One region of the Pseudoalteromonas sp. LC2018020214 genome, then DNA from elsewhere that is predicted to be linked to it. Evidence: predicted binding sites of a transcription regulator. Region 1 holds the regulator's gene; each other region holds the start of a gene.
What was found. Region 1 encodes sigma-54, which starts transcription at its own class of promoters, with help from an activator protein. Its sites were predicted from a motif close to GTTGGCACGNNNNTNGNNT; they were not measured.

Region 1 (8,268 bases):
CATCTTGGAATAATGTGATTGTCGCATCAAATTGTACTGCTAATTGCGCAAGCACAGTAGCTGCTCTGGCGTGTAAGCCTAATTTGTTTTTTATTAAAAAGGTATCTTCACAATGCATAACTTACTCTACCTAAGCTGAACAGGTGATTATTCAGCTATATTATTTTTCTTGCTCGCGATGGCGAATTTTTACATTGGGATGTGTCATTGCAAAACTTTCACCGATAGTTTGCGCTAAATACACAGAGCGATGTTGCCCGCCTGTACACCCAATAGCAATGGTTAAATAACTGCGGTTATTTCTTTCTAAATGCGGTAACCACGTTTGTACAAATGTTTGAATTTGCCATGTGAATTTTTGCACTATGCTGTGATTAGCTAAATAGTCTTTAACCGGTTGATCTAACCCATTTAAAGGCTTCAACTCTGGTTCCCAGTGTGGATTTGGTAAAAAGCGTGCATCAAATACGTAGTCTGCTTCTTTTGGTATACCGTGTTTAAAACCAAATGATTCAAATGTGACAATCAGTTGCTTATCTTTTTTACCTAAAATCTTTTCACGAATAGATTCAGCGAGTTGATGAACACTTAAATCAGTCGTATCTATCATAAAGTCGGCGCGAGTGGTTAATACATCAAGTAATTCTTTTTCTTTTTTGATGGCTAAATCAAGCGGCAACGAGTCTATTGATAGTGGGTGTAATCTGCGTGTTTCTGAAAAGCGTTTGATCAATGTCTGATCGTCGCTATCTAAATAAAACAACGTAGGGTTTGCAAAGCCAGGCAAGTATTCAAGAATATCGTTAAATTCATCTTGTTCTTTAGGGATGTTGCGCACATCAATGCTAACAGCAATTTTATCGTAGCTATCAGACACACTGCGAACTAATGAAGGTAGTAGGTTTACTGGAATATTATCAACGCAATAATAACCTAAATCTTCTACAACGCGCAAAGCAACCGACTTTCCAGAACCAGAACGACCGCTTATGATAATTAACTCCATTTAACACCCTTTATAAAACTATGATTGATCGACAATAACTTGGTAAAGCTCAGTATCAGATTTTGCACTGCGTAACTGTTTACAAAAATCTTTGTTGTTTAGTTTATCAGCAATGGTTGCTAGAGTCTTTAAGTGCTGCTGGTTATCGCCATCTGGTACGATGAGTGCGACAAAAATATCAACAGGGCGATTATCGATTGCATCAAAGTTTATTGGAGTTTCGCTAACGAGCACTAAAGCCAAAGGCTCTTCTGCACCGCTCATTCTTCCATGAGGAATAGCAATGCCACGCCCTATACCTGTACTACCTAATTTCTCTCTGCTCATTAAAGCATTAAGAATATCTTGTTGCGGTAAATACGGAAGTTTGTCGTGAGCAAGTTCGCTAATGAACTCTAAAATTCTTTTTTTGCTATTAAAAAGGACCGCAGCTTTGCTGCAGTCCTGGCATATAAGTGAACTTAATTTCATCATATTAGTGTCGAGCAAGCTTCTCTTTGTGTTTGATTACTTGGCGATCGAGCTTGTCGATCAACGAGTCAATAGCGGCATACATATCTTGATGTTCTGTAGAGGCAAATAGCTCAGCACCGCTTACGTGTATTGTGGCTTCTGCTTTTTGATTTAATTTTTCTACATCGAGAATGACATGAACATTATTTATATGATCAGAGTGTCTTTCAAGCTTCGCAAATTTAGTATTAATATAGTCTCTTAGTGAATCGGTTAATTCTACGTGACGACCAGTTAAGTTTAGTTGCATAAGCATTACCCTCTTAGTTTAGCGTCTTAAATCAGACTTTTACGCTGATTTGACGGTGGAATAGCAAGAGATTCGCGGTATTTTGCGATTGTACGTCTTGCTACTTTAATTCCTTGCTCAGCCAATATATCCGCTATTTTGCTATCACTCAATGGTTTTGCTGAGTTTTCTGCTGCGATTAATTTTCGGATAAGCGCACGTATTGCTGTAGATGAACATTCACCACCGTTTTCAGTACTTACATGGCTTGAGAAAAAGTATTTAAGCTCAAATATACCACGGGGTGTATGCATGTACTTTTGAGTAGTTACGCGTGAAATTGTCGATTCGTGCATTTCTACCATTTCAGCGACATCATTTAAAACCATTGGTTTCATGGCTTCAGGGCCATGTTCAAAAAAGCCTTGTTGTTGCTTAACAATACAATTAGTAACTTTCAATAGCGTGTCGTTTCTACTTTCTAAGCTTTTAATAAACCATTTAGCTTCTTGTAAATGTGAGCGAATAAACTGGCTGTCACCACTTGATTTTACAGTGCGAGACATTGCCGCGTATTGGCTATTAACACGAATTTTAGGCATGCTATCTGGGTTTAATTCGACAACCCAGCGGCCTTTAATTTTTTTAACTGACACATCAGGAATAACATACTCAGATTCTTCCCTTACAATAGTATCTGCAGGTTTTGGGTTGAGAGTATGTATTAGTGTCATTACTTCTTTAAGCTCTTCTTCTTTGAGCTTAGTTTTTTTCATTAATGTACGATAGTCGCGAGCTGCTAATAGATCAATATGCTCGGTTAAAATCATTTTCGTTTCATTAATGTAAGGTGTTTCTTTATCAAATTGATTAAGCTGAATACACAAACACTCTTGTAAACTACGTGCAGCAATACCAACAGGATCAAACAGTTGGATGCGTTTTAATACCGCTTCAATTTCATCAAGTTCAACTTCGTTATCATCTTCGTTATCATCTTCGTTTTCTTGATTAAAGCTTTCTAAAATCTCTTCGCAGCTTAGTGTTAAAATACCTGAATCATCGACGGCCTCTACAATCGCAATAGCGATGGCTTCATCGGTAGGGCTAAATGGCGTTAGTTGTAATTGCCACATTAAATACTCATGGAGCGTTTCAGTAGAGGCGCCTTGGTATATTGATTCGTCTTCAGGCATTGGACCTGATGAGGCTGCTGGGGCGGCACTCATGTACTCATCCCAACTAACATCCATAGCCATGTCGTCACTTAGCGTGTCTTTTGCAAGTGCTTCACCAGTATCTTGTTCGTATTCGCTCGGAGCATCATCAGCAGATGCGCTAACAGTTATGTCATCGGTATCAGCTTTTTGCTCGTTTTTACCAGCAGCGTCTTCAGAATAGTCTGCCTCTTCAACCTCTAATAGTGGATTACTGTCGAGAGCTTCTTGTATTTCTTGCTGGAGATCCAATGTACTGAGTTGCAACAAACGAATAGCTTGTTGCAACTGTGGAGTCATTGTAAGTTGCTGGCCCATGCGCAGCTGTAGTGATTGCCTCATGTATCTCTAACAATCCTTTTATGTTGTTATAATTAATACTAGCAGATGCTTAAAGACATGGCGTAAATGTTACAGCCTAAATTGCTCGCCTAAGTAAACATCGCGTACTGTTTTATCATTTAATACGTGTTCTGGAGTACCTGATGCAATCAGCTCCCCATGAGAAACAATGTAGGCTTTTTCACAAACATCAAGGGTCTCTCTTACGTTATGGTCGGTAATTAAGACACCAATCCCACGATTTTTAAGATGTTCTATTATTTTCTTTATATCTAATACCGAAATAGGGTCAACACCGGCAAACGGTTCATCCAGTAGTATAAATTTAGGATCTGCTGCCAGCGCTCGTGCTATTTCTACACGACGACGTTCTCCACCCGATAATGCCATACCTTGGCTATCACGAATGTGTTGTATGCTAAATTCATCTAATAAGTTATTGAGCGTGTCTTCTCTGGCTTGTTTATTTAGTTCTTTGCGCGTTTCTAAAATGGCCATTAAGTTTTGATAAACAGTCAGCTTTCTAAAAATCGATGACTCTTGTGGTAAGTAGCCTATGCCTAATCTAGCACGACTATGCATAGGTAAAAGAGTAATATCGTTATCATCAATAGATATTTTACCTTTGTCGCTAGGAACAAGCCCTACAATCATATAAAAAGTCGTTGTTTTACCAGCACCGTTAGGGCCAAGTAAGCCAACTATACTGCCAGCTTGTACTTCAAGGCCGACGTTTTTTACAACTTCACGACCTTTATAGCTTTTTGCCAATAGTTCTGCTTTTAATGTGCTCATGGTTGACCTTTATCGCCTTTTTTACTTTTTTTAGTTTCGATCGGTACTAAAATTGTGTGAACGCGGTCAGTTGAGTTTTCATCTTTTTCGGCACTGATTAGCTGCTGCTCTATATCGTAGGTAATGCTTTTAGCATTTATTTTTTGTCCCGCTTGCGATACTTGTGCATTACCAACAAGCGTTAAAAAACGCTTAGATACATCATAACGCACTTCGTCAGCACTGGCGCTCATAGTCGTGCCATCTGATTGCTTTTCTTCAAAGTGCGCAGGGCTACCTGTGGCAATTAATAATTGTTTATTATCACCAAGTTCATCACGTTTGTGTACTTCTAGGCGATCGGCTGTAATGCGGCGATTACCGTGAATAATCTCAACGTTTTTCTCAAAAATACCCACATTAGCTTTTAATTGACCTTCTTGCTTGTCGGCACTTATTGAAATTTGATTGGCAGCAGGTTGCGTGTTTTGTTCTGCAGCACTACTATTAAACGCTAGTATAAGTGTAGGAATTATAAGTGATTTTAATATTTTATTGGTCATAATATATGGTTCGCGTATGGTTAATTAGTTTTATCACTTCGGTTTTCAAGTCGGCTTCTAGGCCTTTACCGGTGATTTTTAAATTCGGTCCAGTGATAATGACGGGTTGCTCCGAACGCATTGTTAATAGCTTTATATCTACCTGAATATTATCAGCATTGATTTTGTCTATCATGGCGTTATCGGTTAAATTTTTGGCAACCACATTACCTTCTAAAATTAATTGTTTATCTTCGTATAATGTTGCTTCGTCTGCATTTATTTGCCACGTTTGTTGTTCGTTATATAAAGTAAAAATGGGTTTTTCGAAAAACGTGAAACCTAATTGCTGGTATAGCTCCATTTTAGCCGCAGTGACTTTGTGGCTAATTTTACCTTGCTCATCATAGGCTGTCTGTTTGAGCTCAATAGCTATGTAATCAGGCTTAGCAACAACTTCAGGCTCAGCCTGAGGCACAATATTTGTTTGTGTAAAATAAGGGTACCAAAGCCAAACCATACAGCTAATGAATAAAACGCTTAATATTATGCGCGCTGCATTCATGAACTAGTGCCTTGTGTAGTCAATGTTTTACCATTTTCAAGCATGAGCAAATCGGTGAGTTCTCTCACAGCACCAAAACCGCCAGGCATTTGCGTTACATAATGTGACAAACGCTTAATAAGTGGGTGGGCATCATTTACTGCAACGGCAAAGCCTACTAACTCCATAACAGGCATGTCAGGACCGTCATCACCAATATAAGCAATTTGTTCATCGCTAAGGTTGAGTTTATCTTTTAATTCTTGATAGGCAATGAGCTTATTTTCTTGGCCTTGATAAATATGCTGTACGGTTAAGCTGCTCATACGTTGTTGTACTATCTGTGAATGACGACCAGTAATAACAGCTACTTCAAAGCCACTGTTTATAAGTGCTTTAATGCCAAAACCATCTTTTGTATTAAATGCTTTTAGCTCTTCACCTTGATTGCCAAGGTAAATACGGCCATCAGAAAATACACCATCAATATCGCATATAAGTAGTTTTACTTTTTTAGCGCGTGCTTTTGCATCATCGCTCAGCGGTTGATAGAGTTCTTCAAATTGCATTTATAACACTCCTGCTTTTAATAGGTCTTGCATATTTAATGCGCCAATAGGTTGGTTTTTCTCATTGACGACGATTAGGCCATTTATACGTTTACGTTCCATAATATTGAGCGCTTCAGCGGCTAAAATATCTTGTGTAGCTGTAGTGCATGACTTAGTCATAACAACATCTATTTGTGTTGTATGAATGTCAATTCTTTGCTCTAAAATGCGACGTAAGTCACCATCGGTAAATAACCCTACGAGTTGCTGATTTTCATCAACAATGGCTGTCATACCTAACCCTTTAGCTGACATTTCTATTAGGGCATCTTTAACTGTTTGTGAAACATCAATAATAGGTGTATTTGCGCCGCTGTGCATAACATCTTTTAAAGTAAGTAATAAGCGCTTGCCTAAACTACCACCTGGGTGAGATAGCGCGAAGTCATCAGCTGTAAAGCCGCGAGCTTCTAATAATGCAACTGCCATGGCATCGCCCATCGCAAGCGTTGCAGTGGTACTTGATGTAGGGGCTAGACCCAATGAACAGGCTTCTTTTTCTACTTTAATACACACATGTACATTAGCAAGGGTCGCCATGGTTGATTGTGTATTGCCAGTCATTGCTATCATTTTGGCACCAAGTCGTTTTAAAACCGGAATGATATTTAAAACTTCGCTGGTTTCCCCTGAATTAGAAATAAGCATAACCACGTCATTTTTAGTGATCATACCTAAATCACCATGACTTGCTTCACCAGGGTGAACAAAAAACGCTGGGCTGCCAGTACTTGCAAGGGTTGCCGCTATTTTATTGCCAATATGGCCTGATTTTCCCATGCCAATGACAATAATACGGCCTTCACAATCGTACATTAATTGGCACGCATTATGAAAATTTTCATCTACATATTGTGCAATATCACTAAGTGCTTGGCGCTCAACATCTAAAACGCGAAGGCCTTGTTCAATAAAGTTTAGCGTTGCCATCATTTACCCTACTTGACTAAAAATATACCCTTGGTAACCCAAAAACGCTATTAGCAATAAGCCGCCTTCTACCCTATTGATACGCTGGGTGCCTCTAAAGTTCAATGACATAATAATAAGAGCAAGTGTTGCACCAATCATAATTAGTATATCTCGGCTTACTAACGATGGATCAATTGCTGAAGGATTAATAATACCTGCTAGAGGTAATACAGCTAAAATATTAAATATGTTTGAGCCAACAATATTACCTAGTGCTAAATCATCTTCATTTTTAAGTACACCTGCAACCGAGGCGGCAAGTTCAGGCAAGCTAGTACCAATGGCAATAATTGTTAAACCAATGACTAAGTCGCTTAAGCCGAAGTATTTAGCAATATCAACAGCTGAGCCGATTAAAAAATGAGAACTAACCGGCAGGAGTATCATGCCGACAATTAACCAAAATACCGCTTTTTTAGTAGGTACATCGTTTGGTACATCGTCGCAGGCTTCTGAGACAAATGGGTCATCTTGGTTTTTTGCACGCATAGATACAATGATTAACCCACCGATGAATACGATAAAGCCAACTAAAAGCGCAACACCTTCACTAAATGAAAAGTAGTTATCTGAGAACACATACCAAGTAGCTAAAGATACGAGCATCACTAATGGCATTTCACGTTTTAACGTACTAGATGAAACTGAAAGAGGGCGAAATAGAGCCGTGATACCTAACACAAGTAAAATGTTTGTAATATTAGAGCCAACAGCATTGCCAACCGCTGTGTCGGTTTTGTTAGCTAGAGCGGCAGAGGCTGAAACCATCATTTCAGGGGCTGAAGAGCCCATGGCTACAACGGTCAAACCAACAATAAGTGTAGGTACACCAAAGTTTTTAGCAAGAGCCGCAGCCCCATAAACAAACCTATCGGCACTCCAAACAAGAGCTGCAAAACCAAGAATTAAAATAACAAACGAGGTAACCATTGTGTTAAGCCAGTTATACAAAATACGGATGGCGCGAATAGTAACAAAAGCCAAGATGAAAGTATAAATAAAAGAGTAAGGTCAACTAGGTAACAATGTTGCTTTTAAACAGCTAATTTAAAAATTTAAGCCGGGGTTAAGCTGTTTTAAGCGAGTCTTATAATCCTTTTCATGGGTGTATTACAAAATCTTACGAATTGTTTTTTCCATCTTTGACAAAAAAGCTTTAAAATAGGGGCACTAGTGAACATTTTTATGGAGAGCGACTTGTCGCAATCAATAGTAGAAGTCAAGGATGTTAGCTTTTCGAGAGGCAATAGAACCATATATAAAAATATGAGTTTTAGCGTTCCTAAAGGTAAAATTACTGCGATTATGGGGCCAAGCGGAATTGGCAAAACCACTATGTTGCGTTTAATTGGTGGTCAGCTTAAACCAGATTCAGGTGATATTTTATTTGAAGGTGGCAGCATTCCTAAAATGTCTCGTAAAGAGTTATACGAAGCACGTACTAAAATGAGTATGCTTTTTCAAAGTGGTGCGTTGTTTACTGATATGTCGGTATTTGACAATATCGCGTTTCCTATA
Region 2 (8,268 bases), on a different replicon from region 1:
ACCCTATTACGCTTAAACGATTAGAATTTGAAGTAGCTGCTGATTTTTAATAAAACACATAACTACAGCGACTATATTATACAATGTGTTTGTTTTTATTAATTAAATTGATATCGTTTGTGGTCTTATTTTTTCAATAAGAAGTATAAAAAAGCTGTTCAAACCCAAGTTTATTAAGCACTGTGAATAAGTATTTCAATAATAAAAATAAATCAGCAAAGGATTAACATGGCTAACAATACACAAATAAAGATTTTAGGTAATGCTTTATGGGCAAAGTATATTGTTCTCCTTTTATTTTTACTTTTTAGTAAACTTGCCTCAGCTAACGGCGATTCATTAAATGCAACTTCACATGCGCTAGACTTTGACACGACTCAAACTCTCATCAATAACATAAAACTAAATGAATTAGACTATCTTCAAAATGGAGACAAACTCACTCAAGCGTTTAAAATAAGCAAAGATCAAAATTGGGAAAAACTTCATTTAGAAGCGGCCGCTTTGTATGCGGAGTTACTTTTTAGACAAGAAAAATACGCAGCGTTAAACACTCACTTATCCTATTACTTAAAGACCAAAGAGTTACCAAACCAAAAAAGTGTATATTTATTATTTCTCGAATCACAACTCAAGTCTCTAGCGAGGGATGCAAACCCAGCTCCAGCACACATGCTAGCCACAAAATTAGAAGATAGCTTGCAACAGCATTCATCTAAAGAAAAAATTATTATTTTACGAGCACTTGCTTACTATTACACCGATACAGACGCATTGAAAAAGACCCTAAATGTTGCACTAGAGGGGCTAGAGTTAGCATTAAAAGATGACGACTCAGCATCTCAGGGATACTTTTTTAGAAAAATAGCCGATGCATATAATTATCTAAACGAAAAAGACAAAGCCATATATTATGCAAAAAAAGCGGTTGCGGCATATGAGCAAACACAAGACGGGCTTTTTACTGCAAAAGCATATTGGAGTTTAGGCAATATATTGCTCGAGATAAAAAAACCTAAAGATGCCTTAATATACCTAGACAAAGCATTGCTCTATTTTAAAAAAGCTAATATGCAAAAAGGCTTAACCTTTGCCCAATACTCAATTGCTAGCATTGAGTACTTACATGAAAATTACGATAAAGCTTTAACTTTAACTAAAGAAAACATTGAACTTGCTCGTTCTGCAGGTGTACACGACATGCAACTCGCATCGCTCATTTTGTTAGCTGACATATATATAAAACTAGATTTACTTGATCAAGCAAATGAAGCAAACGATGAGGTATTTTTAAAATTAGATAAATTCAGCCGCAGTATTTATAAAGCCGATTTTTTAAGTAAACGCTATGAGCTAAAGCGACGCCTTAACTACACTAACGAGGCTTTTGAAGCAATTGAACAAAAGCTCCTTTATACAAAAAAACACTACGAAGCTACCAGTGAAAGTAATATAAAAACACTACAGGTACAGTTTGAAGTAAAAGAAAAAGAAGAAAAAATACAGCAACTAGAGTACGCAAAAGATATTAGTGAACTACAAGCTAAAGAAGAATATCAACAAAAAATAATTTGGCGACTCAGCGCTGCTATTGCGTTTATTTTAGTGATTGCTTCATTATTTTTATTTTATCGGCAAGCTCGACAACGTCAAAAATATCACGATATTTCATTAACAGATTATCTAACAAATAGCCCTAATCGCAGAGGAATAATGCGCGCCGCAGAAGCAAAGCTTGATGAAGGTAAAATGACGATAGCAATTGTTGACTTAGACTACTTTAAAAAAGTTAACGACCAATTTGGTCACGATGTTGGAGATTTAGTTCTTATTTCCTTTGCAAAGGCTGCAAAAGAAACACTAAGTGGTGATCATCAGTTTGGCCGCTACGGCGGCGAAGAATGGTTGTTTGCACTAAATTCGGTTGACGAACTAGCTATTCGAGATATCTTTGACCAGCTCGCCACAAGGTTTACCGAGCATTGTAGTAATATAAAAGACCTTCCTAGTGATACAAAAATCACTTTTAGTGTGGGAGCCTCTGTAAGTAGCCCCTTAAAAAGCACACTAGATGTTCTTATTAAGCATGCAGATAAATTACTTTATAAAGCAAAAGAAAACGGAAGAAACCAAGTCGTTGTTGATTAAATAAACACAGCTAAAAGTACTTGCTCAGTTAATTGACTAAAGTCCATCTAAAACCATCTGTTTAATTTTATGTGCTTTTACAAAATGATCTAATTTATGGGTGTGTATCCACCAAGTAGCAGCTTCCATAAGTAGCTCTGGGTCGTCGTTTTTATTAGCAAAAAATGCATAAAAAGAAAGCCCTACATTTTCGCCTTTAGCTGCTATTTTTTTATCGCACACGGTAATTATTTTTGCTCTTAGTTCTTCCTTCATACATACCTTATTTAATTATATTTTTACTATTAAAATACGCCATTTAAAAAGCTAACGATTAGCTGTAAAAGGCTTCTATCAACCAAGCCATGATTCTCAAGCTCTTTATTAGGCGTATTTACTTTTGCAGCTTTGCATTTATTATCTAATGTCTCATTTTTACGTGTATCGGTTTCGTATGCAATATCTGCTTGTTCCATACATTTTGCCGAGCCTGCGTAAGGCTTTGCCGCACAAGCGCTTAGTAATAAAAAAAGTGAAATTGCTATCAATAATTGCTTCATAAATAATCCTATTTTTACGCAACTTATTTACTTTAAAGTACTGCTGCAAGTTAGCCTATTTACTTTTCTACCACCATTACAAAAAATTCAAAAAAGAACGTACCGATGGCATCAAAAAAAGTGTCATTTTTTTCATCCTTTTTAATTTGTGCGCTAATGCATTGATTGTAAACCTGTGAGCTTGTTTGAGCGCCATTTCGATCAACCATTTCAGCCTCTTCAATGCATAAGTTAGGGTCCGAACGCGGGGCTGTACTACATGCACTCAGTAAAGCGCACAGTAATAATGCGGCGATGGGGCTTTTTATGTTCATCCTTAAACTATCCTATTAAGTTAACGTGCTACCTGCATTTATGTGTGAGAGTAATATATAGGTTGTACCCAAATAACACTGGCACTTTATCACTGCAATAAAATAAACAACTAGTAAATATTTGTAAGGTTCTGTAGGAATTTATACTCACTTTTATAATTGAACTACGCAAAAGCCTGAAATTATTGCATTCATATCACTGTAAAATTTACAGTGATCGCAGCCAAAGAATAAAAAATTAAATTAAATTTTTTAAAATACAATAACTTAATATTTGGCATTTAGTTTGCTAGTTAATGATATAAGCAAATAAATTGTAAAAGGACTAGTTATGAATATTTTTGAAGCACTACGTCACGACCATGATAAACAACGAAAATTGGTAGATGCGCTTATTCAAACACACGGCGACACAGAGCAGCGCCACAAGCTAATGGATGAGCTAAAAACAGAATTAGAAGATCACGCAAAATTTGAAGAACGTTACTTTTATAACCCACTTATGTTTGATGACTTAACTCATGAAAAAGCGCGCCACAGCGTAGCTGAACATCACGAAATTGATGAATTAATTGAACAACTTGAAGATACCGAAATGAGCTCGTCTGCATGGTTAGTTGCAGCTAAAAAGCTACACCATTTAGTACATCATCATTTAAGTGAAGAAGAACACGAAGTGTTTCAATTAGCGGGTAAAGCACTTACCGAAGGGCAAAAAGAGAGCCTTGCTGAGCAATACAACGACGCAATGCATTAGTTGCATAACATGCAAACCGACTTCCACACACTCCCTGTGTACTTATTGGTTATAAGCCTTATGGCTTATAACCAATTTTTTTATTTTTAAACCTATATGCTAACTCTTCTCTAGCAATGGTGCTTCTGTCGGATCAAAAATTCGATACGCCACTAGCTTTAAACCATCGTTAATAAAAAACCACACCAAAGCATATGCCCACACAGCAAGTGCCCAGCCCCATCCTAGTGGGGTCATAAACACACCATAAACAGCAATAAGTGTTGCTATAACTTGCGTGCCAAATACGGCGACCATTAATATAGCAGACGGTTTAATAGACCAAAATGGACCTCGGGTACGCGCTAAAAATATAGTCAAATGCCCTGCTACAGAAAGTAATAAGTACATTAATGTTTGAAGATGAGGACGGTCGAGTTCAAATACTTTATCTCCTAAGTAAAATAAACCAAAGGCTGCAATTGGCCCTAGAATTCCCAGCACAGATGCAATACCTAAAACGAGCCGCATATTCCATGTTTCGGGCTTATTTTGATAATGTACATTGTCGTATGCAATTGACAAAATGGCGGCATCGTTAAGTAAAGCAAGCATTACAATCATGACTGCTGTTAACGGATAAAAGTTAAAAATTAATATCGCCATTGTCATAAAAAGTAATACGCGCAGAGTTTCAGCAACCCTGTAAATAGCGTAACTGTTCATGCGTTGAAATATTTTTCGGCTTTCTTTAACTGCATCAATTATAACCGACAAGCCATCGGTCATTAACACGATTGATGCTGCTGAACGCGCTGCATCTGTAGCGCCCGATACAGCAATACCACAGTCAGCTTTTTTAAGTGCTGGCGCATCATTTACGCCATCTCCTGTCATACCAACAATGTGCCCTCTATGCTGAAGCACATCAATAATATGGTATTTATGCTCAGGAAATACTTGTGCGAATCCGTCAGCACTCTCAATAGAGTCATCTAACTGCGTTGTTTGGTGATGCTCAGTTGCACCAAATCCACTAGCATCAAGAATGTTTGTCCCTAAACCCAGTTTACTTGCAGTTTCACGCGCAATGGCCACTTGATCGCCCGTGACCATTTTAACACTCATACCCATTTCTTTTGCATCGGCAATGGTTTGTATTGCTTCTTCACGCGGTGGATCAAAAAGCGGCAATACGCCTATAAATTGCCATTTACCTTGCTCGTCTGTTTTAGCAACCGCTAAAGAGCGAAACCCACGCGCTGCAAATTCATCTATCGATGCCTCAACTGCAGTTTTAACTGCTTCAATATTAACCGACAAAGCTAAAATAACCTGCGGTGCACCTTTGGTCACTTTAAACGTTTTGCCATCAGCATTTTTAACAATTGCTTCAGTACGTTTGCTCACAGGATCAAATGGCTGAAAATGCTCTATATGATAAGAATCTAGATGCTGCTCAGCTTTTACACTTTGTAATACTGCTAAGTCAATCGGATCGTTATTTTCTGAGCGAGATGCTAATGCCGCGTACAATATAACTTGCTCAGCAGAGCCTTTATTTATTGAGTTTTCGATATAAAACGGGTCACCTAATGTTAATAGGTTTTGTGTCAATGTGCCGGTTTTATCAGAACAAAGAATATCAACACCCGCTAGCTCTTCAATTGCGGCTAAACGTGTTACAACCACTTGCTTTTTAGCCAATAAACGAGCGCCTACAGCCATAGTAACTGATAGCACTGTTGGCATAGCGACTGGTATTGCCGCAACGGTTAATACGAGTGCAAACTGCAATGTGGTGATCATTGGATCATCGCGAAACAAAGCAACAATAACTATAAGCAGTACTAAAGCCGCAGCAAGCATTATTAAATAATTACCAATTTTAAGCACTGCTCGCTGAAAATGACTTGTGGTTCGCTCCCCTTGAACTAACTGTGCTGTTTTACCAAAAAAGGTATTAGCGCCGGTTGCGTAAACTATTGCTTCTATTTCCCCTTGGCGAATAATAGAGCCCGAATAAACAGTTTCACCCGCCGATTTTACAACTGGCAACGACTCACCCGTAAGAGATGATTGATCGACTTCTACGGGATCACCATTTAGAAAACGCGCATCTGCAGGTACTATATCCCCCATCCGCATTCTAATAACATCACCTGGGACAAGTTCGCTGGCATTTAAATTTTGCCACTGAGTATCGCGGCGAACGCGTGCTTTGTTAGCTAATTTTGCTTTTAATGCAGCAATTGCATTACCCGCTTGGTGCTCTTCCCAAAAGCCAACCAATACGTTAGACAACAATAATACAAGAATAATAAAAAAATCAGCCCAGTGCTTAGCAAGCGCCGATAGAATAATAGCAGCCTCGATCATCCAAGGTATTGGTCCCCAAAAGTAAGATAAAAATTTGATTAGTAGGTTTGTTTTTTCTTCAACTAGTTCGTTAGGTCCATATTGTGCCAATCTTTGTGTGGCATCAGTTTGGCTTAACCCGTCGGATGATGTTTTTAGCTTTGCTTGTAATTGTGCTAAATCGAGCTTGCTCAATTCATCGCAACTTTGACCATGTGAAAACTTGTTTGCTGAACGATTTGATGACTGATGCACTGACGAAATTTTAACCTTTTCCATACGAGCCTTCTATACAACATTGAGTTGAATAACTTGAGGTAATTAAAACCTACTAACCGTATAGCTAACATAAACTAAAGCTGTCGATATTGTTCTTACAAATATATTAACTTTGATCTAACGCAATATTTAGGATGAAATAATATAAAAAGGATTATTTTTAGAAGATGACAAAGAGGTTGGATTATTAAAATAAGTGCTCAAAGGCTATACATTGGACTGAAATAGTAAATAACTCAGCCCAATGTATTTTTAGCTATAACCTTAAGGGTATGGCTATTGTTTTATTACTTTACAGTAAATTTCACGTCTTGATCGCGTAATAAGTAAAGTGCAAAACACGCAGCCCACATTGGCCATGCAGTAAAGAATAATAAGTTATTAAAGCCATCTATGTACTGGTTGTACGAAGAAAGCGTAGATAAACCATGCATTACAAAAATGATACCGTACGTTATACGCTTTTTAATACCTGCTAAAAATGCTAAAACAAGCACTAACTGCACCGCACCAATAATGTAAGCCACTATGTCTGTAGAGCCACTAATACCGTAAAAATGTTCAAAAATACGTGCGCTATGCCCAGGATTAACAAACTTATCGAATGTCCACATAACCATTACAATAAACACGCCTAAACGCAAAGATAAAAGTGACCACTGCAAACGGTTTTGCACATCAGAATTCATTGAACCTGTCATAAAATTTCCTTAAATGAATATTAATAAACGTAGAAGTAACCTAGACCGTATAAGTTGCTTTTTATTTCAAAAAATTTCAAAAATTTTTGATTAAATTCATTAGTTAAGCCATGCAGTACTAAAAGAGAAGCTTATTTAAGTAATTTAAAAAATGCTGCATAAAAGTTAACAAGTTTAAAATGTTAGTAGGTTGAAAGTAGTCTATAATTAATAAATCTTATTAAAAGCAATTATTTATACTTAATTAAATACAGTTACTCTATTAACATTTTATCGACTAATAAAACAATAGTACTTAATTACCAACTTTATAATGCATCTGTTTTGTTATGTTCTAAAAAACAAAAAGAATCAAAATTTTACTGAAAGTTATTTTTAATCCTTTCGGTCTTTATCGCCAACAACATTTTAACCGTAGAGAGAAAACGTTTGAAACACGCATATTTAGCACTTTCCCTAGCCACCATATTAAATACACCACTTAATGCTTTTGCAGCCGAAGAATCAAAAACAGCAAAAGAAGGCGCAATTGAGCGTATTGAGGTGGCAGGCCAAGTTATTAAATCTCAAGGTCTTTCGGTTAAAAATGCCACTGTAGACGGCCCTTTTGGCGACAACTTAGCTCTACAAGATATAGCCCGTTCAGTAACACCAATTTCAAGCGAGTTAATAGAACAACTCAATATTACGACTTTACAAGATGTACTTGCTGTCAGCCCTAATACCTATTCAGCCAGTGGTTTTGGCGCACCTAGTTTACCTACTATTCGTGGGCAACTAGGTGAGCTTTTCCAAGATGGTACACGCCGCCAAGCAGGTAATAATGGCTTTGGTGTGCCGTTATCGTTCAACTCTGTAGAACAAATAGATGTAGTAAAAGGCGCGCCACCGGTATTATTTGGTTCAAGCCAACGCAACGGTGGTTTTGTAAACTTACATTCTAAAAAAGCATCAACTGACGACAGTAAAGGCAAAGCAACGGTATCTGCAGGACGATGGGATCAGTACAGTGTTTTAGTTGATTACAGTGCACCTATAGTAAAAGACAAAGTAGGTTTTAGAGTAAGCGCTGAACACATTGATAACGGCAGTTACTACGACTTTTCGGGCACGAAAAGCGACAGCCTATTTGCAGCACTTAGGGTGTTACCTGATGACAAGAGCAGCTGGGATATTAACTTTGAGTTATACCA
Region 3 (8,268 bases), 1.4 Mb from region 1:
TAACTACATTGGTATTACTGATGCGCCTAACGATATGTTTGGTAAAATAATGTCAATTAGTGATGTGCTAATGTGGCGTTACTACGACTTATTAAGCGCGCTTTCTATTGAAGAGATTGCAGCTCAAAAAGAACGTGTTGAGCAAGGTACGAATCCGCGCGATATTAAAATTGAACTAGCTAAAGAGCTAATTGCTCGTTTTCATAGTGAAGCTGATGCACAAGGTGCACATGATGATTTTATTCAGCGTTTTCAGAAAAAAGCGTTACCAGATGAAATCCCAGAGCTAACAATCACTATCGCAGAAGATACTATTTTAATTGCTAACTTGCTTAAAGAAGCAAATTTAGTAGTAAGTACATCAGAAGCAATGCGTATGATTAAGCAAGGTGCAGTTAAACTTAACGGTGAAGATAAAATCACTGATACCAAACTTGAAATAGCAAAAGGCACAACGGCTATTTACCAAGTAGGTAAACGTAAGTTTGCAAACATCACTGTAGCTTAAGCACAGTTTAAAAACTAAAAAACCAGCCTCGGCTGGTTTTTTTGTGCTCGTATTTTGAGTCCTTTAAATCAATTTTAATATTTCAATGCTGGCTATCACTAACAACCAAAATACACGGGCCTGATTTAACCTATTAATTATTACAGGTACATCCTCGGGTGTAGGTAGCCTATCAGTACCAATACGCATTTTATTAAAGCGAGTACCTAAATAAACTGCAGGCCCGCCCAACTGCACGCCAAGTGATGCAGAACATGTGCTTAAGAGCCAGCCTGTATTTGTTTGATAAAAATGCCTGCCATAATGCTTTATATAATGCATGCTTTGTTTGCTTGCTCGACTTGCTGCAATAGTTAAAGCGAGTAAGCGCATGGGAATATATTCAATAATAAACAAGAGTGTTTTAAGCGGTTTTAAAAAGTAACTATTTGGGGGGATATCACTACGCCATGCTTGTTGTATTAAGGTAAGTAACCGATAGGCAAGGGCAGCTATAGGGCCAAATGCTAAAAATATAAATATGACTACGAAATAGTATCGAGCGGTGCGCAGTATTAAGCTCTCAATTAATGCTTTGATAATACCAGCTGATGAAAGTCTATTAACTTCACGGGCAAGCAGTGGCTTTAGTAATTCGCGCGCTGTGGATTTTTGATTTTGTTTAGTTAGCTTTGCAATGCGAAGTGCTTTTTTATCAATGCTCTTACTTTCTAAGCATAAGTATAAAATAAGGCCAGCGAGTAATTCAGGATAAAAAGCAAACTCGAGTAGCAACACTACAATAATGAGAATGACACTTAAAATTAGTGAGCTTGCGAGTATAGCTGCCAAATATTGATAGCTTTTAGGTTCTTTGCTTTTGTATATACGTTTGCCAATAGCACTAAAAACAGCCTTTAACGCCGTATTAGGATGATACCAGCTAATAAGGGGAATAAAGCGCTCAGCAAGGAGCGCTAGTATAAAGGCAATAAAGTCCAAGTGATTTTGAACAATATTGCTAAGCATTTACAGAGATACTGCTGTAAGCTTTTCTAAAAGTGCAACAACCATTTTAGATGAGTTGATTGATGCTGTTTCTAGGTATTCTTCAAATGATTGTGGTGACTCTTTACCAGCAATATCAGACATTGAGCGAATGACAACAAATGGTGTGTTTAGCGTAAAACACGTTTGTGCAATTGAAGCGCCTTCCATTTCAACAGCAAGCATTGTAGGAAAATCACTACGTGCTTTATCAATGCGTATAGGGTCACACATAAATGTGTCACCAGTACAAATTAAGCCAACGAGTGTTTTAACATCACTGATTTGTTCGATAGTTTGCTGTGCTGCTTCAACTAATTTAGGGTGTGCTGCAAAGCCTGCCGGCATTTGTGGTACTTGGCCAATTTCGTAGCCAAAAGCAGTTACGTCTACATCGTGGTGACGTACTTCTGACGAAATTACGACATCGCCAACACTAAGAGAAGGATCGAATCCACCGGCTGAGCCTGTGTTAATTATGCAATCAGGTTTGAAGTTATCGATAAGTAAGGTAGTTGCAATAGTTGATGCGACTTTACCAATACCAGATTGAACAAGTGTCACCGTGTTACCAGCCAACTCGCCAGTATAAAAAGTGAAACCTGCTTTAGTTAAAATTTGTGGGTTTTGCATAGCTTCACGTAAAATTTTAACTTCTGGCTCCATTGCGCCAATAATACCAACATTCATAAAGTTTAATTCCTGAGTTTGAATCACTTGATTATACGTGAAGTTAGCAATAAAAAACAAAAAAGCGAGCTTGTTTATGAGCTCGCTTTAAATACTTTTTAGGAGAGTATTTAATTCGTTTTTTAAATTTCAGCTAACGCCGTGGTTTGCGCTTTAGCTTGAGAAGGTGAAAGTACCGCTGGCTTATGTGAGCGATTACGAACAGGGCGCTGAGTTTGTGTTGCTGCAGGCTTACCAAGTTTAAACATAATTGCATCGCGTACTTCAGAAGGGCGGTAGCCCGATTTAACTTTCATACGAATATGTGGAATGCCCGCAGACTCTAGTGCACCGTTTACAAACCAGTCGCGTTGAGCTTTGTGGCCATCTTTGTTGGCATTGTTAACTAGGTCAACAGCAGCAATGATTGTTAGTTTTTCTTTGTCGATTAAAACAAAGTCGAGTTGCTTATTTTTAGCTTTAGCTAAAGCAGCACGTTTAGACTTTACTGAAAGCCCTTGCTTACAGTCAATGACGTCGATTAACTTAACGCGACTAACAATTTTATATTGATCGCCAACAGCACGCTCTAGAAGATTTAAAAAAGCGCCTTCAACCTGCGTAAAAACAGTTTGCTTGCGAGTAAAAGGATACGGGTTTCCGCCATCGTCATTAAATTTTGACGCAACAACAGAGGCCCCGACAACTAATACTAGGATTAATAATAAAGCGAATTCCATACGGTAACTCCATAACAACAAATTGACACTGCTCAAACAAAGCAATTTACGTGCCTAAAAAGTATGGGTTATAAAATAATTACCGACTGGTTTACAAGCAATAGCTACACAGCGATTAAGCTTTGTAGCCTCCTTTAATACCTTTTACTGCAATAGCTACAGCATCGTGCGCATGCAGTGATTCATAGTGGTTTATTTGCAGCCAATAATCACTGTAATTGTTTGCCTCTAGCAATGCTTTAATTTTACGCGCTGCGTCTTCACAAAACATAAGGTTTTGACCATTCAAACGGGCAAACTCTTGCTCATCTTCACGTTTTACTGCTGCTTGTACTGGTGTTTTAAGCTCAGCTTCAAGAGTGTTAATTAGCGTAACCACGTCAAATTCTTGAATGTTGCTATCAAGCTTTACTTTTACGTTGGCAATAGAGCGCTGCGAGTGGGGAGTAGCTACAATGCCTTGTGTAGTGCCTAGCCATTCGTGCACGTCTTTTTGGCTTAACGTTTCTTGGTTAAACTTTTCGTTAAACGCGTTTTGTATAAGCTGGCGCGCAAGTGCAGCAGAGCATGGGCACGTTGAAGAATAAGTAACATCTACGGTTAGCTCGTAGCTAATAACGTTATTTTCAATTGTACTGGTCAGTACAACTGGGTAGCTTTTCCAGCCCGCTTTACCACTTAATAGTGACTTACGGCGGAGCGGTAATTCAAATTTAAATTCAATTTGCGCTTTATCGCTCAGCCCTTCATGGCTAGTTATAAAGGTATCGAGTGCCTGCGCTATTGTTTGCGGATTGACTTGCTGCTCGGTTGAAAGCAGGTCAAGTGCCAAAAATAGACGTGACATATGAATGCCTTTGGCATCTTCTTTATGTAAATTTACAAATGCACGAGCTTTGGCGTTTACTGTAACTGGAGATAAGTCTCGGGATTCAAAAATAAATGGCAGTTCTATTTCGCCCATGCCAACCCAGTCTAATTTACCTGTTTGTAAAGCGGGTGCAGTGTCTGCTATATCTGGCATATTGGTTTGCATGTGCGCTACTCGTATTTTGGGGATAATAAAGCGGGGCATTTTACACTAAATAATTTATTGCTGAAATGATGAGTTTAATAGATGAGCTAAATCAAACATGAAAAATTCTGTTTTTATCGCACAACGTGAGTAGTGGTAGGAGAAAAATGCTAAAATCTGGGAAAATGGTATGTTTATACATACGCATTGCCTTCTTTATATTAAGTACACAGCTAAGAGATAAAATTACGTATGACCGATTATTCTTTGAGCCCTTGGGCTCGGGTACTTTCCAGCTCAATAACGCGATTTGGTGAATTTAAAACCGCTGCTATTTGTTACACTTTATTTTTAACTGTATCTCTTATTTTATCGAGCATGTTTTATTATGTGGCGATAGGCGAATTACACCTTGTTGATATTTTAGCCGTGGTATTTTTTACGGCTGTAGTTTCTCCTTTAATAATAAGTGTGTTGCTTAATTCAATTCGACAACTAGATGCCTCATATGCTTATTTAGATAGCGCCACCAAGCAAGAAAAGCTTTTAAATCAAACCCTAAAAGATAACATTAACCGTCTAAACATCGAAATTGATGAGCGTAAAATGGCATTTCATGCCAAGCACCGCGCTATTGAAGAACTACGACGAGAAATTGCTGAGCGTAAAAAAACACAACAAGAACTTGCTCAACAAAGCATGCTGCAGCGCTCAATAGTTGATTCATCTCCTGATTTATTTTACTACCGCGATAACAATGGCGTGTTTGCTGGTTGTAATAAAATGTTTGAAGAAGTAATGGGCAAATCAAGTAGCGAACTAATTGGCAAAACGGTTGAGCAAATATTCCCTAGTCACTTTTTATCTGAAGTTTTGAAAACCGATAAAGAAGTAGAGCAAAGCCATAAAGCACTAACCATTGATGTGGGCTATGAGGTAAATGGAGAAACGCGTTGGTTTGAGCTGCGTAAATTACCTTTTATAAATGATGAAGGTGATTACATTGGTCTACTGGGCTTTGGTCGTGATATCACAAGTCGTAAGGAGGCCGCTCAAGCGCTCGAAACGGCCTATAAAGACAAAGGTAAGTTTATTGCTACATTAAGCCATGAACTACGTACACCGCTCAATGGTATTGTTGGTTTAACACGAATGCTGCTTGATACTGACTTAAACAAACAGCAGCGTAGTTGGGGTAATACTATATTTTCGAGTGCTGAAACGCTTGGCAATATTTTTAACGATATTATTGATTTAGACAAAATAGATAGAGATCAGCTCGATATAGTGACCAACTCTATTAATGTGTCAGACTTTATAAATGACGTTGTTAACTTTGCGGGCTTAATCGCGGAGCAAAAAGAGCTAGAGTTTGATATTAAGCGCAATGGGGTGCTGGATATTTACGCACAGCTCGACCCAACTCGCTTACGCCAAGTTGTTTGGAATTTAATTAATAACGCCGTTAAGTTTACACAGCAAGGAAAGGTAACACTTGAATGTAGCCGAGAAAACAGAGTTGAAGGCCCATGGTTAGTTATGAAAGTATCGGATACCGGCCAAGGTATTCCGCCAGAGCAGCTTGCTCATATATTTGATATGTACTACAAAGCGCCAGATTTAAAAGGGACTAACGCAATAGGTTCCGGTATTGGTTTAGCTGTAACTAAGGCACTTGTAAGTGCGATGAAAGGGATAATTACAGTAAATAGTACTGAGGGCGAAGGAAGTTGCTTTACAGTTCAAATACCGCTTAGTTTATGTGTGGCACCAACAGAGCAAAGTTATGTTGGTCGTGGTTTGTATATTTTACTAGTAGAAGATGTACCTCTTAACGCTGAAATTGCTACAAACTTATTAGAGCAACGCGGGCATGAAGTGTTGTGGGCTGAAACTGGTGAAGATGCACTCTCGTTTGTCGAAACCGAAGATGACTTAGATTTAGTATTACTTGATATGCAATTGCCTGATATAAATGGTGATGTAGTTGCCAAGCAAATACGCTCAGATAGTCACTTTGATAAATTACCTATTGTGGCACTTACGGCCAATGTTCGTAGTGCTGAAGAAGAGCTTGAAGGCATATCAATACAAGGGGCGCTTGCTAAACCAATTAACACAGTGAAGCTTGATAAAATGCTGGCTGATTTATTTGGAATTAAGCAAAGTGAATGCACAGAGCCACTGCTAAAAGTAAGTGAAGAAGCCCTTAAAGGCATTGATGCACACTTATTAGATATAGAAACAATAGAAGACTTTGTCAATTCAATGGGCTTAGTTGTGTTTAGGCGCAGTAGTCAGCTATTCGAAAAGCTAAGTCCACAATATCAGCAAGAGTTACTTACTTCATTAAATACTGGTGATAGAGAAGAATATGAATCAGTAGCGCATAAACTCAAAGGGGCGGCTGGCTCAGTAGGTCTTAATGACGTGCAGCTTCATGCCAAAATAATGGAACATGGTGCGATTGATGAATCTGATGAGGTGTTAAAGCAGTGGTTAGATATTCTGGCAGATAAAATAAATGAAGGACAAAAAGCCCTTCATTTATTTTTACAGCAATTAGAGTAAAACTAATTAGCTCTAATTAAGCGTCAATTTTACCAATGAAACGGTAACCTTCACCATGGATGGTGCTGATTAACTCAGACGTTGAGTTATCACTTTCAAAATGCTTACGAATGCGACGAATCGTAACGTCAACAGTACGGTCATTTGCGCGAAGCTCACGGCCTGTCATATGCTTAATTAATTGCTCACGGCTGAAAATGCGACCTGGAGAATCAAGCATTAAACGAAGTGCTCTGTACTCACCTTTAGGTAAACGCTTAGCGTCGCCATTTGGAGAAGTAAGACAACGGCTGTTTTCATCAAGTTCCCAACCATTAAACGTAATAACACCATTTGTTTCTAGTGCTGACTCTTCACCACCTAAGGCAGTACGAGTAATAAGGTTGCGAGCTCTGATAGTTAATTCACGCGGGTTGAACGGTTTAGTAACGTAGTCATCTGCGCCAATTTCAAGACCTAAAATACGGTCAACATCGTTGTCACGACCAGTTAGGAATATAAGACCTACTTTACGCTTTTGGCGTAATTCACGGGCTAAAATAAGACCGTTTTTACCAGGAAGGTTGATATCCATAACTACAAGATTAACGTCATCGTTATTTGTAAGCTTGTCATGCATATCATCGCCATCAATGGCTTCAATAACTTTGTACCCTTCAGCTTCAAATAAACTAACTAGGTTCAGTCGAGTTACGTCTTCATCTTCTACGATTAGAATGACTGGCGTTTGCATTATTAATTAACCTTTTGGAATATATTATTTATAAAAAATCGGTGACTAATTTATAACCGATTACTAGAGATTATAGGATTATACCCATTTGTTAACAAGGAAAAAACAAATTGGATAAAAATAAAACAGTAGGGTGTCCAAAGTCTACTAAAAAAGGGCAGTGCAAAAACTACTGTTTAATTGATATATACATGGATGTAGCTATTTGAATCATAAAGTCGAAGCCATTTTCCTTTGATAATTGACATATCATTCAATTAAACAAGGTACTTAAAATAATCAGACTAATTCAAAGCAAAACTATATCACTTTTTAACCTTTTAACCTTTCATCAATGTATGTGATACAGCAAAGATAAAAAAGTTCATAAATCGCTTGGTAATATTTATTTAAAGCAATTAAATAATGTTACGCACTTATCACATGCCTCATTAATGAGGTCATTAAATGCTAATTCAAGGATAAATTTTAAATATATGCACTTTTTAATGATCTTTATTTAAGGAATAGTAATTATAAAGCGAGCACCGCGTTTTTCTTCAAGATCAAACATCACTCTTCCGCCAAGTGCTTGTGTTACTAGGTTATAAACTAAGTGCATGCCTAAGCCACTTGCGCCTTGCCCGCGCTTTGAAGTTACAAATGGGTCAAAAATTCTATTTTTAATGTTTTTGTCAACGCCCTGACCATTGTCAGAATAAACGATTGTTAATTTTTTCCCGACGAGTTCTACGTCAAAGCGAATTTCATTGTTTTCTTTACCTATAAATCCATGAATTACAGAGTTCATAAGTAACTGCTGAAAAACTTGTTGTAGAGGTTCAGACTTACTATGAATAGCCAAGTCGGTCGGACAGTTAATAGTTACAACAGGCTTTTTGGGCAATAATTCAGATTGAATCGATGTTAAAACATCACTTATTAATTTGTGCACATTAATATAGGTATTTACACCGTCATCTTGAATAACCGCTACCTTTTTAAAGTTAGATATAAGGTCAGCTGC

Region 2: a site for sigma-54 is predicted at 3,275-3,293, ahead of JG479_RS18630 (hemerythrin domain-containing protein). Genes of this name have one in related genera too.
Region 3: a site for sigma-54 is predicted at 2,983-3,001, ahead of JG479_RS13445 (DUF2726 domain-containing protein). Genes of this name have one in related genera too.

The regions. Positions count from the first base shown of each region.
Region 1 is NZ_CP066804.1:677,684-685,951, forward strand. Features, by position in the region: gene JG479_RS02885 (HPr family phosphocarrier protein) at 1-118, opposite strand, end outside; gene rapZ (RNase adapter RapZ) at 161-1,006, opposite strand; gene ptsN (PTS IIA-like nitrogen regulatory protein PtsN) at 1,025-1,477, opposite strand; gene hpf (ribosome hibernation promoting factor) at 1,482-1,769, opposite strand; gene JG479_RS02905 (RNA polymerase factor sigma-54) at 1,796-3,307, opposite strand; gene lptB (LPS export ABC transporter ATP-binding protein) at 3,377-4,102, opposite strand; gene lptA (lipopolysaccharide transport periplasmic protein LptA) at 4,099-4,644, opposite strand; gene lptC (LPS export ABC transporter periplasmic protein LptC) at 4,634-5,188, opposite strand; gene kdsC (3-deoxy-manno-octulosonate-8-phosphatase KdsC) at 5,185-5,736, opposite strand; gene JG479_RS02930 (KpsF/GutQ family sugar-phosphate isomerase) at 5,737-6,708, opposite strand; gene JG479_RS02935 (calcium/sodium antiporter) at 6,712-7,680, opposite strand; gene JG479_RS02940 (ATP-binding cassette domain-containing protein) at 7,936-8,268, shown strand, end outside.
Region 2 is NZ_CP066805.1:493,333-501,600, forward strand. Features, by position in the region: gene JG479_RS18605 (RluA family pseudouridine synthase) at 1-50, shown strand, start outside; gene JG479_RS18610 (tetratricopeptide repeat-containing diguanylate cyclase) at 229-2,148, shown strand; gene JG479_RS18615 (DUF6500 family protein) at 2,185-2,403, opposite strand; gene JG479_RS18620 (hypothetical protein) at 2,433-2,687, opposite strand; gene JG479_RS18625 (hypothetical protein) at 2,747-3,001, opposite strand; gene JG479_RS18630 (hemerythrin domain-containing protein) at 3,333-3,758, shown strand; gene JG479_RS18635 (plasma-membrane proton-efflux P-type ATPase) at 3,858-6,374, opposite strand; gene JG479_RS18640 (hypothetical protein) at 6,662-7,075, opposite strand; gene JG479_RS18645 (TonB-dependent receptor) at 7,505-8,268, shown strand, end outside.
Region 3 is NZ_CP066804.1:3,025,306-3,033,573, reverse strand. Features, by position in the region: gene tyrS (tyrosine--tRNA ligase) at 1-508, shown strand, start outside; gene JG479_RS13455 (cobalamin biosynthesis protein CobD/CbiB) at 572-1,516, opposite strand; gene mtnN (5'-methylthioadenosine/S-adenosylhomocysteine nucleosidase) at 1,517-2,224, opposite strand; gene JG479_RS13445 (DUF2726 domain-containing protein) at 2,347-2,943, opposite strand; gene folE2 (GTP cyclohydrolase FolE2) at 3,059-3,979, opposite strand; gene arcB (aerobic respiration two-component sensor histidine kinase ArcB) at 4,211-6,529, shown strand; gene arcA (two-component system response regulator ArcA) at 6,546-7,262, opposite strand; gene JG479_RS13425 (sensor histidine kinase) at 7,762-8,268, opposite strand, start outside.